2 regions of the Microbacterium sp. SORGH_AS_0862 genome follow, and region 1 is predicted to be linked to the other one. Evidence: riboswitches for the same ligand, from Rfam matches in the RefSeq annotation. Region 1 holds a riboswitch; the other holds the start of a gene.
The links. A riboswitch is a leader RNA that binds a small molecule or an ion and turns the genes downstream of it on or off. The one in region 1 is predicted to bind thiamine pyrophosphate.
Positions count from the first base shown of each region.

Region 2: another riboswitch for thiamine pyrophosphate. It lies ahead of QE377_RS05505 (ECF transporter S component); the one in region 1 lies ahead of thiM (hydroxyethylthiazole kinase).

Region 1 is NZ_JAUTAY010000001.1:202,925-210,277, forward strand. It holds gene QE377_RS01035 (ABC transporter ATP-binding protein) at 1-530, shown strand, start outside; partial or broken gene QE377_RS17285 (ABC transporter permease) at 532-1,059, shown strand; gene QE377_RS01040 (hypothetical protein) at 1,121-1,285, shown strand; gene QE377_RS01045 (bifunctional hydroxymethylpyrimidine kinase/phosphomethylpyrimidine kinase) at 1,400-2,878, opposite strand; gene thiE (thiamine phosphate synthase) at 2,875-3,522, opposite strand; gene thiM (hydroxyethylthiazole kinase) at 3,519-4,328, opposite strand; TPP riboswitch at 4,320-4,411, opposite strand; gene QE377_RS01060 (GNAT family N-acetyltransferase) at 4,423-4,866, opposite strand; gene QE377_RS01065 (NAD(P)-dependent oxidoreductase) at 4,863-5,771, opposite strand; gene erm (23S ribosomal RNA methyltransferase Erm) at 5,837-6,604, opposite strand; gene QE377_RS01075 (putative zinc-binding metallopeptidase) at 6,883-7,353, shown strand, end outside.
Region 2 is NZ_JAUTAY010000001.1:1,199,101-1,206,453, forward strand. It holds gene QE377_RS05490 (SDR family NAD(P)-dependent oxidoreductase) at 1-228, opposite strand, end outside; gene QE377_RS05495 (energy-coupling factor transporter transmembrane protein EcfT) at 457-1,242, opposite strand; gene QE377_RS05500 (ABC transporter ATP-binding protein) at 1,239-2,702, opposite strand; gene QE377_RS05505 (ECF transporter S component) at 2,699-3,337, opposite strand; TPP riboswitch at 3,330-3,440, opposite strand; gene QE377_RS05510 (D-alanyl-D-alanine carboxypeptidase family protein) at 3,478-5,040, shown strand; gene QE377_RS05515 (TIGR03618 family F420-dependent PPOX class oxidoreductase) at 5,060-5,437, opposite strand; gene QE377_RS05520 (SLC13 family permease) at 5,474-6,781, opposite strand; gene QE377_RS05525 (J domain-containing protein) at 6,834-7,353, opposite strand, start outside.

The sequences.
Region 1 (7,353 bases):
CCGGAGCGTTCTCCCTGGGCATGAAGCAGCGCTTGGGGATCGCGACCGCCTTGATCGGCGACCCGGGGATCGTGATCTTCGACGAACCGCTCAACGGCCTCGATCCAGAGGGCATCCGCTGGGCACGCGCGCTCATGCGCGAGCTCGCGGCCGAGGGACGCACCGTGCTCTTCTCGAGCCACCTCATGGGCGAGATGGAGCTGACCGCAGACCACCTGATCGTCATCCATCGCGGGACACTGCTCGCCGACGAGTCGCTGCCGGCGTTCATCGCCTCCCGGACCACATCCTGGGTCCGCGTCCGCACACCCGACGTCGCAGGTCTTTCCGGGGTCCTCGCGAGAGCAGGCCTGTCCACGACCCCGACTCCCGGGCAGCCCGAGGCACTCCGAGTGCGGGACACGTCCCCCGATCAGGTCGACCACCTCGCCGCCACGGCCGGCGTCGAGGTGTCGGAGCTCACGCTCGTGCGCGACTCCCTCGAAGACGCCTTCCTGCGCATGACCGCCCTCGACCGGAAGGCGGCCTGAGATGAACCTGTTCGCGTCGGAGTGGATCAAGACGCGGAGCGTGCGAAGCACCTGGCTCCTCGCCGCGGCGACGATCGTCGTCACCGCACTCGTGAGTCTGCTGGGCATCAGCGGCCTGAGCGCGCAGTGGCAGGCAGAGCTGCCGGGCGACTTCGACCCCGTCGGCGTCAGTTTCAAGGGAATCCTCGTCGGGCAGTTGCTCATGGCGATGCTCGGGGCGCAAGCCGTGACCAGCGAGTACGCCTCGGGGCAGATCATCAGCACTCTCGCCCTCGCGCCACGGCGCGCTCGACTCTTCGCCGCGAAGGCGTTCGTGACCATCTCCGTCGCCGCTGTCGTGGCGGTCGCCACGGCAGCGGCGAGCTTCGCCGCGGGTCAGGCGGCGCTTGCCGTCGCCGGTCTGCCGACGGCGATGATGAGCGACGGCGAGACCGTGCGCGCCCTCATCTGCGCCGTCGCGTACCTCGTGCTGTCGGCCGTGCTCGGCCTCGCGTTCGGCATCCTCACGCGCAGTTCCTCGGGCGCGCTGGCGATCGTCGTGACCGTCTCCCCTCCTGGTACCCGCCCTCGCCCCTGGCCTTCCGGGGATCGTGGGTCAGTTCGCCGGGACCTTCTGGCCGACGACCGCGGGCCAAGGCTCCTACACGGTGGTCGGTTCCGGCGTACCGCCGCTTCTCGGTCTGGCGGTGATGGCGGTCTTCACCGTCTGGATGACGGTGGCGGCCGTGACGACACTTCGCGTGCGCGACGTCTGAGGGCGCATGATCTCCACCCGGCTTCCACCCGACTCCGATCTGTGGGTGGCCGCCGTCATCACCGTCGATCCCCGTCGACCCGCGCGACTCTCGCTCTGACCGGGTCGCGTGGTGTCATCGCTCCGCAGCGAAGAAGGCGAGCTCGTGACGAGCAGATGCCAGGAACGCGTCGTGCATCGCGGCTCGGGTCGCCGCATCCGCCGTCGCCGCGGCTCCGGCGACGATGTCGATCGCGCGGCGGGTGGACTGAGCGAAGACCGGGTCGGCATAGGTCTCCAGCCAGGAGCGATACGCGTGCTCTTGATGCGAGTGCGCCTGCAGTCGCTCCCCCACGTCCTGATAGATCCAGTAACAGGGCAGGAGCGCCGCGATGAGCACGCGGTAGTCGCCGCGGGCTGCGGCCGCCAGCAGGTGATCGAGGTAGGCCGTCGTGACCGCATCGGGGTGCGGACCGAGCCCGGACTCGCCCGCGAGCCAGTGCTCGTGCAGTTGCAGCTCGCCGAGGATCGCGTTCTGGGCACTTCCGGCCCAGAACGCACGCTCCGCGGAGTCCGGCGCGAGGCGGGCGGCGTCGGCGAGGACGCGGGCGTACTCGCCGAGGTACAGCGCATCCTGGGCGAGGTAGCCGAGGAACGCGCTCCTCTCGAGCGTGCCGTCGCCCAGCCCCCGCACGAACGGCAGGTCGTCGATCTCCGCACGGATGCCGGCGATGTCCTCCCACCACCCGGTCTCGACCTCGCGCGCGGTCGGTCGGGTGTCGAGGCCGCCGCGTTCCCAGAGCCCCGCGAAGTGACTGATCGGCCCGTTGCCCGAACCGACCTCGAGTTCGGCGCCGTGGCGAATGCTCTCGGTGAGCCACCTCTTCGACTCGGCCGTCGCCTGCGCCCACTCTCCTGTGGCGGCCGCGCGGGTCGCCACCGCCGATGAGAGCGAGCAGCCCGTGCCGTGCGTGTTCCGGGTGCGGATGCGGGTGCCCTCGAACTCGGTGACGCTGACCTGGTCGTCGGCGAGCTCGACGAGTGCGTCGGGCAGCCGCTCCCCCGACAGATGTCCGCCCTTGGCGAGCACGCGCACGCCGTGTTCACGAGCCACGACGCTGGCCTGCGCGAGCACCTCGGTCCAGGCGGTGGCCGCGGGCGCGCCCGCGAGGATCGCGAGCTCGGGGATGTTGGGGGTCACGAGGTCGACGTGCGGCAGCAGGCGCCGGAGGGCGTCCTCCGCATCTGCGTCCAGCAGGCGATCGCCGCTCGTCGCGACCATCACCGGGTCCAGCACCACGACCGGAGGGCGGATGCGGCCGAGCCAGGCCGCGACGGTCTCGATCACCTCGACGGTGGCGAGCATGCCGATCTTCACCGCATCGATCCGCACATCGTCGGAGACGGCGTCGAGCTGCTCGGCGAGGAACGCGACGGGCGGCACGTGCACCGAACGCACGCCGTGCGTGTTCTGCGCGACGAGGGCGGTGACGACGGCCATGCCGTAACCGCCGTTCGCGGCGATGCTCTTGAGATCCGCCTGGATGCCGGCGCCTCCCGTCGGGTCGGTTCCGGCGATGCTCAGCACCCGCGGGATCGCGCGCCCGGCACTCATGCCGCGTCCCATGCCGCGCGCAGCATACGGACGGCGACTGCGGGATCGCCCGCACCGCAGACGGCCGAGACGACCGCCGCCCCCGCAGCACCCGCGCGCCGCAGCGGACCGAGGTCGGCAGCGGTGACACCGCCGATCGCCACCGCGGGAAGCGCGCTCGCCGCGACCAGCCGGGCGAGCGACTCGTGCCCCAGCGGCGGGGGCGCATCGCGCTTCGTGGCTGTCGCGTGAAGCGCACCGATACCGACGTAGTCGACGACACCGCTGCCGGATGCAGCAGCCAGCTGCTCCGGCGTGGCGGCGCTGAGGCCGATGATCGCGTCGTCGCCGATGAGAGCGCGCACCGTGTCCGGCGGCAGATCGCTCTGCCCCACGTGAACTCCCGACACGCGCGCGCCCGCCTGACGGGCGGCGAGGAAGACGTCCACGCGGTCGTTGACGAGTAGGGCGACACCGTCAGGTAGCACGGCCGACACCCTCGTCACCGTGTCGAGGAACTGGCGCGCGGAGGCGTCCTTCTCGCGCAGCTGCACTGCCGTGACACCGCTCGCCGTCGCCTGGCGCACCACGTCGACGATGTCGTGGCCCGCTGCTGCGGCGATGCCCGCATCCGTCACGAGATACAGCGAAAGGTCCGCGTTCACGCGATCACCGCCCGGCTCCGCAGTGTGTCCGCGTCGAGACGCGCGAGCGCGTCGAGGAACGCGACGGCGAAGCTGCCCGGTCCCGCGGCACGCGCCGCGGCGAGCTCTGCGGCGACGTTGTAGACCGTGACCGCGGCGACCACCGCCGCGAGACGGTCCTCGTCGACGCCGGCGAACGCCGCCATGACGGCGCCGAGGGCGCATCCGCCACCGGTGACGCGTGTCAGCAACGCATCGCCGTTACCGAGCCGCACCTCGCGCGCGCCGTCGGTGACCACGTCCACCGCGCCCGAGACGGCGACGATCGCACCGGTCGCCTGCGCGATGCGTCGGGCGGCGGCGACCGCATCCTCCACACCGTCCGTCGCGTCGACTCCGCGGCCTCCGGCGCCCGAGCCGTCGAGCGCGATGATCTCGGACGCGTTGCCGCGCACGATGCTCGGCCCCGCCGCGACGAGCTCGGCTGCGAGCGCGGTGCGCACGGGCAGGACGCCGATCGCCACGGGGTCGAGCACCCAGGGAGTGCCCGCCTCCTGTGCGGCCGCCACAGCCTCGCGCATCGCCTCGCGCTGCTCGGAGCCGGGTGTGCCGAGATTGACCAGGACCCCCGAGGCGATGCGCGCGAACGGCCCCGCCTCCTCCGGGATGTCGACCATCGCCGGAGCCGCCCCGAGGGCGAGGAGGACGTTGGCGGTGAAGCCCGTGACCACCGCGTTGGTCAGGCACTGCACGAGCGGGCCTTGCTCCCGCACCGCCTCCCAGGCCCGGATGGTGGATTCGATCAGGTTCTCTGGCGCGCGCGTCATGTGCGACATCCCTCCGCTCGTACTGACGAGATCAGGTTCGACGGGTGTGATCTCAGCCCCGCAGGGCACCCCGTGTCGTATGTGTGGATTCAGGTTAGCGGAGCGGGCTCTCGAGATGGCGGATCGGATGCGGCTGACCCTCGCCGTCGAGCGCGGAGCGTCCGACCTCGATGAACCCGAGCGCCGCATAGAAGCGCTGGGCGCCCGCGTTCTCCTCGTTCACATCGACGCGAAGCGGGGCCGCTCCTTCGGCGACGCGGGCGACGAGCGCCCGCCCGACGCCCTGTCCGTGACAGGCGGGGTCGACGAAGAGCATCTCGATGACACCGTCGCTGTAGCCGAGGAAGCCGATGATCGCACCGTCCTCGATCGCAACCCAGAGCTCCGGCATCTGCGGAAGATAGACGCGCAGCTGCCGCTCGTAGAGGTCGACCTCGGCAGAGGTCAGGAAGTCGTGCGTCGCTTCGACCGCGGCCCGCCACACCTCGACGAGTCGCGGATGATCGGATGCCGCGCCGGCGCGGATGACGATCGTCATGATCGCTCCCCCGTCTCATCGCCGGTTCCCGGCTCCCGGGCGGCAAGCGCGTCGATCACACCGATCATGTCGAGCTCGCCGAGTCCCGCATCCGCAGCCTCCTCGTAGAGTCGTCTGCTCGCGGTGATCAACGGATGCGCGGAGCCGACCGCGCGCGCGGCATCTTCGGCAAGCCGGGCGTTCTTGAGGACGTCGGTGATCGCCGCCTGCGCGGACAGGTCGCCGTCGGCGAGCTTCTGCGCCTTGCCGCGCGACACCGCCGAAGCCATGGGGCCTGCGGCCAGCACCTCGCGGAGCACACCGATGTCGGCGCCCGCGCGCTCGGCGAAATGGAAGGTCTCCGCCAGACCCGTCACCATCGTGATGAGATACGTGTTCACCGCGAGCTTCATCGTCAGCGCCTTCGGGATGTCGCCGCACCGGAACGTCTGGGCGCACATCGCGTCCACCACGGGCTCGACGTGGGCGAGCACGTCGGGCTCCCCCGCGAGCATGCCCACGAGCGTTCCCTCGATCGCCGGACCCCGCGATCCCGAGACGGGCGCCTCGACGTACCGGCCGCCCGCGGCGGCGACCTCGTCCGCCAGGGCCCGGGAGAACGCGGTCGTGAACGTCCCCATCTGCACGAGGGTCCTGTCGGCCACGAGTCTGCCGAAGTCGTCCGCGCCGCGCGCGAGCACGGCATCGACGGCCGGCTCGTCGCGCAGCATCAGAACGATCGTCTCGGCCGCGGCGAAGACTCCCGCGACGCTCCCGGCGGCCCGCGCGCCGTGCGCGACCAGCTCATCCCGAGGGGCGGCCGAACGCGCCCAGACGACCACGTCGAACCCCGCCTTGACGAGGTTCGAGGCCATGGGGACCCCCATGATGCCGAGTCCGATGAACCCGACGGTCCGTTCTCTCATCTCTTTTCCTCTTCCACCTTCTCATCCTGCCCGCGCGGCGCGTCGAACCGGGACTCGTCGACACCTCATTCCCCTGCGCATTCTCGCCACAGGCGCGCCCACTGCTGCGCACCCAGGTCGCGGGGCAGCGCACCGTGGGCGATGCCCACCGCATCCAGTCGACGTCGCGCGGCCGGGGCCGACATGCGCGCGACCGTCGCGAGGATCGCCGGCATGCCATGCCCCCGCGCGGTGAAGACATCGCCCACGAACCGCTCGTACGCACGCCGGTCCGCATCCGAGACGAGCGGCGCAGGGCGGCGGGTGATCGACAGAATGCCGCCGTCCACGGACGGCATGGGTCGAAACGCCCGCGCCGGCACCCGCCCGTGCAGGGTGAAGGTGAACCATGGCGCCGACTGCGCAGTGAGGAGGGTGCCGCCGCCGACGCCGGCGCGCTTGCGGGCGACTTCCCACTGGGTCAGCAGGACAGCATGCTGCCACGAAGGGCGCTGCAACATTCTCCGAAGAATCGGCGTCGTGAGGTGGAACGGGACGTTGCCCACGACGACGGGCGCGTCGAGCGGATGGCGCAGGACGTCGGCGTGCTCGACGCGCACCGACGGATAGGACTGGCGGAGTGCGGCAACGCGGCGCTCATCGATGTCGATCGCGGTGAGCGGCCGCCCGAGACGGGCGAGACCCGCGGTGAGCGCGCCGCCGCCGGCCCCGATCTCGAGGATCGTCCCCTCGGATGCTGCGACGAGCGAGACGATGCGGTCGATGGTGGGCGTGTGGACGAGGAAGTTCTGGCCGAGTTCGTGGCGGCCGCCGTGAACGGAACGGGTACGCATGAGCGCTCCAAAGGAAGATTCGGAGCACCCCGGTGAGCGGGTACGACAAGGACGCGCTGCCGGGGTGCGAGGACATCCCGGAAGACGGCGCGATCACGCGAAGATCAGCGACGCGCCGTCAGGCGCGGCGGTCGCGGATCGAGTAGACGAACGCCGTCATCGGCGCTGCGTTCAACGTTCCCATGCGCACGAGTCTAGGCGACCGGTGCGAAGAGGATCGCTTCCGGATGGATCGCAAGCCCGCACCGACGATCGATCCGTTCTGTCACGCTTGCGGGGTGAGAGCATTCCGATGCCGCATGTGCGGGAACGCCCTGTACTTCGAGAACTCCGTGTGCACATCGTGCGGCACCCCGCTCGGCTTCTCCCGCGCGGAGGGCGAGATCGTCCCGGTCGACGACTCGGGCCGGTACGTGGATGAGTCAGGTGCTATGTGGCACGTGTGCCGGAACCTCGGCCTGTCCGGCTGCACGTGGCTGGCCGCATCCGAGGGCGGCCAGTGCTCTGCGTGCGACCTCACCCGCGTACGCCCCAACGATGCCGATCTCGAAGGGCTCTCGCAGTACCCCGTCGCCGAGCGCGCCAAGAGATGGCTGCTCTTCGAGCTCGACCGGCTCGGGTTCGCGGTGGTCGGGAAGGCCGAGGACCCCGAGAAGGGACTGTGTTTCGATCTGCTCTCGAGCGTGCAGGAGAACGTCGTCATCGGCCACGATGCGGGTGTCATCACGATCGATCTGGCCGAGAGCGAC
Region 2 (7,353 bases), 1.0 Mb from region 1:
CGGCGCGGCGGCGGATGCGGCGGCGACCGCATCCGCGATCTGCTCGGGACTCGTGACGTCGGCCGCGGCGAATGTACCGCCCAACTCGGCCGCGCGTTCCGCGCCCACCGAGGACGGCAGGTCGACGAGGACGACGTGCGCCCCGTCTGCGGCGAGTCGCTGAGCCGTGGCCCAGCCGAGTCCGCTCGCGCCGCCCGTGATCAGCGCGGATGCGCCCGCGACATCCATACGTTCTCCTTCGTACGTCGGTATCCGGTTCCACCCTACGCGGCACCGGGTCCCACCGTCACGCCCCCCGCTCGCCTGCCCCAGATCGACGCACCGCGCTCGATCTGTGACAGGCGAGCACGTGGACCCCTTGTTCGCCTGTCTCAGATCGACGCCCGCGGCTCGATCTGTGACAGGCGAACAAGGCAGGCGAACAAGGCAGGGGAACGTGCGCGGGGCGCGGCGGAGTCAGAGGGCGAAGACGAGAGTCCAGGTGCCGGCGAGCACCGCGGCCGTCACGGATGCGGCGGCGATCACCGCCGCGAGGGCGACCAGCACCGCGTCGCGCCAGCCGAGCCGTGACGGCCGGGCCCAGGTGCGCGGTGCGTCGGACCCGAAGCCGCGGGCCTCCATCGCGGTCGCGAGCTTCGTGCCGCGGCGGATCGACAGCACGAAGAGGGCGAACGCCTGGCCGAGGAACCGACGGATGCGGCCCCGGTCGGCCACCCCGCGTGCGCGCCGCGCCAGAGCGAGCTCACGCCAGTCGTCGACGAGCAGCCCCACCAGGCGCAGGCCCGCGAGCGCGCCGAGCACGAACCGGGCGGGCAGGCGCAGCAACTGGGCAAGGCCGTCGGCGAGGTCTGTCGGATCGGTCGTGATGAAGAGGACGACGGACGGCAGCGCGATCGCCAGCACACGCAGCACGATGGCGGCGGCGAGCGAGAGCGACCCCTCGCTGACGCGCACGAGGCCCCATTCGAAGAACACCGCACCGGAGGGGCGCCCGTACAGCACCGTCGCCGCGCCGCCGATGAGGGCGGCGACCGCGATCGGCCACACGCGCAGCCACACCTCGCGCGCCCGCAGCCGCGAGAACGCCAGCAGCACAAGCGTGGCCCCGAGCGTGACGGCCGCCGAGACCGGATCGATCGAGAGCAGCAGGGTGACGGAGACGACGAGGGTCGCGACGAGCTTGGTGACCGGGTTGATCCGGCCCAAGGGGCTGGCCGAGGCGTCGATCGCGAACAGGCTCATGAGGGCTGCCCCAGTCGCAGCTCGTCGTCGGCGAGCGCCGCGACGAGGGAGGGATCGTGCGAGACGAAGCCGATCGCGGTGCCGTCGGCGCGGAGCTCGTCGATCAGATCCGCCAGCTCCCGCCAGGTGCGCGCATCCTGCCCGTAGGTCGGCTCGTCGAGCAGGATGACCCGCGGCGCGGTCGCAAGCACCGCGGCGACGGTCAACCGGCGCTTCTCCCCGCCCGAGAGGGTGAAGGGGTTCACCTCGGCGAGGCGTCCCAGACGCAGACGCTCGAGCAGGGGATCGACGCGCGCGGCCACCTCCGCCTCGGAGAGTCCCAGGGCGCGAGGGCCGACAGCGAGCTCGTCGCGCACGCGTGCGGTGAGCAGCTGGTGTTCCGGCTCCTGGAAGACGGTGCCGATACGTGTGAGCAACTGGGCTGCGCGCCAGCGCGACGGGTCGGATCCGACGCCGGCGGCCAACGCATCCGCCGCCCGCACCTCGCCGTCGATCGGCGGCAGCAGCCCGGCGAGGGTGAGCGCGAGCGTGGACTTGCCGGCACCGTTGGCTCCCGTGATCGCCAGCGCCCGCCCCGCGTTCAGTCGCACGTCGATCCCGGATGCGGCGGCAGACTCCTCGCGGCGCCCGCTCCGACGGCGTCCGACCGCGAGACGGGTGCCGACGACGAGCGGCGATGCCTCTCCGGCGCGCGGGCGCTGCGCGATCCGGACGGGAACCCCCGGCACCCACACACCGGCCTGCGTCAGGGCGTCCGCGGCGGCGGCGAAGACATCGGCGGGAGCGCCGTCCGCCAGCACCCCGCCGTCGGGCGCGAGCACCACGACGCGGTCCACGAGGTCGGCCCACAGGTCGACGCGATGCTCGACGACGACGAGCGTCGCGCCGGTGCGGGCGGCGACGGCGGCCACCGCATCCCGCACCTGCCGGGCGCCCTCGGGATCGAGGTTGGCCGTCGGCTCGTCGAGGAGCAGGAGCTTCGGGCGCATGGCCAGTGCGCCCGCGAGCGCCAGCCGCTGCTTCTGTCCGCCCGACAGCGCGGACGTCGGGTGATCGAGCGGCACCGCCAGCCCCACCGCATCCAGCGCCTCACCGACCCGGGGCCAGATCTCGCCGGGCGGCACCCCGAGGTTCTCGCACCCGAAGGCCACGTCGTCGCCGACGCGGGCGAGGATCACCTGCGCGTCCGGATCCTGCAGGACCATTCCCGCGACACCGCGGACGGATGCGGGGTGCGCGCCGTCGACGGTCAGCTCCCCGGTGGCCTCGCCGTCCTCGTCACCGCCCAGCACACCGGCCAGGGCGCGCAGCAGTGTGGACTTCCCCGCACCGCTCGCCCCCAGCAGCAGCACCCGCTCACCGGGCTCGATCGTGAGATCGATGTCGGAAACGGCCCAGCGTCTGCGGCCCGCGTGCCGCCACCCCCACCCGCGGGCGACGACCCGCGCGCCGCCCGTCACGCCGCGTCGGCGGCTTCGACGATGCGCGCCTGGCGTCCGGAGGCGAACCGGTCGAGTGCGCCCGTGGCGGCGAGCGCGCGGGCGATGAGCCACGAGACGAGCCCGGCGATGACGATGCCCGAGACGATCGCGGAGATGAAGTAGATGGCGCGGGGGCCGGCGTCGTACGCCGCGATGGAGGAGAAGTTGGTGTCGAGCAGAGCGACGGCCAGCCCCGTGAGGGCACCCGAGACGAGAGCGACCCAGAGTCGGTAGTTCGCGTAGGCGAACAGCGCGAAGCCGAGTTCGGCTCCCACCCCCTGCACCACTCCCCAGATGAACGTCGTGAAACCCCACTGCGTGCCGAGCGCCATGGAGACGACAGCGGCGACGATCTCGCCGTACAGCGCCGCGCCCGGCTTGCGGATGATCAGACCTGTGAGCACGCCGGCGAACAGCCAGCCGCCGGCCAGCAGCCCCTCCAGGCCCGGCAGGAACGCGAGTGCCGTGCTCAGCGGCGTCCAGGCCTGGCCCCAGACCCAGAAGATGACCCCGGCGGCGACGCCGATCACGCTGGCGACGACGATGTCGACGACCCGCCAGCGCCACCTCGAGGTGAGAGAAGGACGAGCGGATGTGGACGTGGACGTGTGCATTGATGCTCCTTCCTGCGCCGGCATGATCCGGATCAGGTTCGACGGTCGAAGCGTGGATTCGCTTCCTCTCAGCCCGGCTCACCGGACTCCCGTGGTTGACGTGCCGAGTATAGACCCGCGGCTCGCGCTACCGTAGGCGGGTGACCGTGACTGGCCCGACCCCGCCCACTCGGCGTTCGCTGCGCCACGGCGGACCTGTCGAGCCGCGCGTCGGCGAGGCTTCCCTGCCGACCGGCGATCTCGAGATCGCGGTGTCGGGCGTTCCGGCGGATGCCGCATCCACCCCCGCTCGCATCGCCGCCGCGAGCTTCGACGACGCATCGGAGGACGCGGGCGCATCCGTTCCGGTCGTCGTGCCGCCGGTGACCACGGCGCTGAGCTGGGTCGACGAGGCCACCGTCGCTCACGCATCCAGGGTGGCTCCCCAGCTCGAGGCCGCGGGCGCTGCTTCGTTCACCCCCGTCGCTGCGGACCTGCTCGCCCGCGCCCCCCGTCGCACCCCGTGGCGTCCCGGGGTCATCGTTCCGGTCGCACTGATCGTGGCCGTGATCGCGGCGTACTGCGGCACGACGCTGCTGTGGCCGCTGCACGCGATCGCTCCGACCGTCCAGGCGTCGGCCGTCGAGGCGACCCCCGCGGCTGCGGCCGTCGGAGCGTGGCCCGGCGAGGGAAGTGCCGCGGTCGTCGTCGACGGCGTGGGCTCGCCCATCGCCTCCAGCGCTGATGCCCGTTCGATCGCCAGCATCACGAAGGTCGTGACGGCGATGGTCGTGCTCGATCAGATGCCCCTGGCTGCAGGCGAACAGGGGCAGGAGTTCGCGTTCAGCGCCGCGGATGAGAGCAGCTACTGGTCGTACCGCCGTAACGGCGAGTCGGCGCTGAACGTTCCGGTCGGCGGAACGCTCACCGAGTACCAGATGCTGCAGGGCATGCTCATGGGCTCCGCGAACAACTACGCGGACCGCCTCGCCGACACCATCTGGCCCAACAACGCGGTCTACGCGCGGGCCGCCAACGACTGGCTCGCCGCGCACGGCGTCTCCGGAATCACGATCGCCGGCCCCGCCGGCATCGAGGCCGAGAACACGGCGACCCCCGAGGCGCTGCTCAAGGTCGCCAAGCGCGCGCTGGCCGACCCCGTCATCGCCGAGATCGTGCGCACGCCCGCCGTAGAGCTTCCCGGCGCGGGTCTCGTCGAGAACACGAACAATCTGCTCGCGGACCCCGGCGTCGTCGGCCTCAAGACCGGGACGCTCGACTCCTACAACCTGCTCGCTGCGAAGGACGTCACGATCGGCGACACGTCGGTGCGCATCTACGCCGCGACGCTCGGGCAGCCCGACGTAGAGACGCGGGATGCGGCGACGCGAGCACTGTTCGCCCAGGTCGAGCAGGAGCTGCAGCTGCAGCCCTCGGTCGCGGCCGGCACGACCGTCGGTCGAGTCGAGACGCGGTGGGGCGCGAGCGTTCCGCTCGTCACGGCAGCCGATGCCGATGTGGTGCTCTGGAACGGCTCCGCCGCGTCGGTGTCGAGCTCGTTCGACCTCGGCGACGCCCGCGAGCCGGGCGATGTCGCCGGCACGCTCGTCGCGACCGGCCCGAAGAACGCGGCGACGGTCGACGTCGTGCTCGACGGTGAGCTGAACGGACCGAGCCCGTGGTGGCGGTTGACGCACCCGCTCGAGCTGTTCGGGCTGGTCTGAGCCGCGCGGAAGTCCGGCCTCAGGCGCGGAACTCGGGGGACCCGAGCACGCGCTCGACCGCGATCTCGAGCGCGACCCGGTCGGGGTTCGGACGCGGTTCGCGGTAGCGACGGGTGTAGAGCTCGACCGCATGGGCGACCGCATCCGCATCCTCGACGACGCGCGCCGGACCCTCGAAGCTGAGCCAGCGGCGACCGTCGACGGTGTTGACGCTGGCGCGGCCGGTGCGCTCGACGTTGAGGAACTTCTGCGTGCCGCGGGAGCCGATCACTCGAACGACGCCGTCCTCGTAGGTGATGCCGACCGGCACCGAGTGGATGCGGCCCTGCCGGTCCAGCGTGGAAAGCGTGGCGAGGTGGTACTCGGCGAGGAACTCGCGCGCGGCATCGGTGATCACCGCCTCAGCGCCTGGCAGACCTGGATAGGCGCCGGCTCAGAACCGCCAGATGAGCGGCACGTAGAGCACCGCCGCGGCGAGGAAGAGGAGGGCGAGCGGGAGCCCGAGGCGCCAGTAGTCGCCGAAGCGGTATCCGCCTGGACCCAGCACCATGAGGTTGGCCGGGGTCGCGACGGGCGTCAGGAAGGACGCGGCACCGGCGACGGTCAGCGCCATGAGGAAGGTGACGGGGCTGACCCCGAGGTTCACCGCGATGGCCGTGGCGACCGGCGCGACGATCAGCACCGTCGCGACGTTCGAGATGAACTGTCCGAGCACGACGGTGACCACACAGACGGCGAGCAGGGCGAGATGCGGATCGGCCGATCCCACGACGCGGACGACGCCGTCGGCCACGACCTCCGCCGCCCCGGTCTGCAGGAAGGCCACCGAGAGCGGGATCATGCCGGCGATGAGCACCAACGTCGTCCACGAGATGTCCTGGTACAGGGCAGGCAGTGTGACGACACGGGTGAGCACGAGGGCACCGGCCGCCACCAGGCCCGCCACGGCGGGCGGCGCGAGTCCCGTCGCCAGCAGCACGACCATCACGCCGGTGATCACGAGGGTGCGCCGGGCTCCCCGCCGCATCCCGGTGCGCACGGTCCGCACGGCGCCGGTGCGGACCGTCTCGGGGACCAGCGACAGCGTCTCCGCCTCACGCGGCCCTGGCGCGGGATCCGCGGGGGCGTGGGGTCGGGAGGGCAGCAGTCGGTCGCCGAACAGGATGATGACGGCGAGGGCGGCTCCCAGCAGGGGGAGGCCGACGAGTGCGAACTCCGCGAAACCGAACCCTCGGCCGGTCTCCGCCTCGGCGAGCTCGGAGACCACGACGTTCACGGGCGTCCCGGTCAGAGTGAGCAGCGACGCCGCCGACGCGAGGAAGGCCAGCGGGATCATGACCTTCGACGCCGGGATGCGGGCGCGCCGGGCGATGACCGCGGCGACGGGCACGAGGGCGGCGACGGCGCCGTTGATGCTGAGGAAGGCGGTCAGCACGGCCACGAGTGCACCGAGCGCGGCGATCACCGGGCCGCGGCGATCGCCGGCGCGCGCGACGATCAGACCGCCGAGCCAGCGGGTGATCCCGCTGCGCTCGAGCGCGCTGGCCACAACGAACAGGCTGGCGATGAACAGCACCGTGGGGTCGCCGAACCCCGCGAGCGCTTCGGGCAGCGTGAGCACGCCGGTGGCCCAGAGGGCGAGCGCGACGCCGATCGCCACGACCTCGAGGGGCACGCGGCCGGAGAGGAACGCGAGCACCGCCAGCCCCAGGATGAGGAACGTCGCGGCGATCGGGTCCATGCCTCCACGCTAGCGGCGGACTGTTCGCCGCATCCGGTGCGGGACCGTGCGATCAGACGAAGCGCACGGTGGCGTCGAGGCGCGTGCGCACGTCGAAGACCTCATTGCCGCCGATGTCGCGCGCGCCGGTGACGCCGCGACGCAGCACGGTGGCCAGCGCGGAGCGGCCGGCGACCACGACGGGCGTGCCGCGCACGGTGCCGAGCTCGGTGATCTGCTGGGCGAGGTCGTTGTCGGGCAGCACGACGATGGCACCGCTGAAGCGCACCCGCGCCGCGCGGGCGACGACCCGCATCCGCGACAGCAGATCGCTGACGGGGGCGCCGACGACCGCGGGACCGATGATCTCGCCGCGGCGGAAGCCGACAGCGCCGCCGAAGTCCTCGGAGAGCACACCGTAAAGGCCGCTCGGGCCGAGCACGATGTGGTCGAGCTTCTCGTCGAGATCCCCGCTGCGACCGGATGCGGCGACATCGTGCCAGACGCTGTAGCCCATGCCGAGGTCGGCGACGATGCGCGCGGTCGCCTCCTCGGCGAGCGCGTCGGCCAGCAGGCGCCGGATCTCGCGCGGC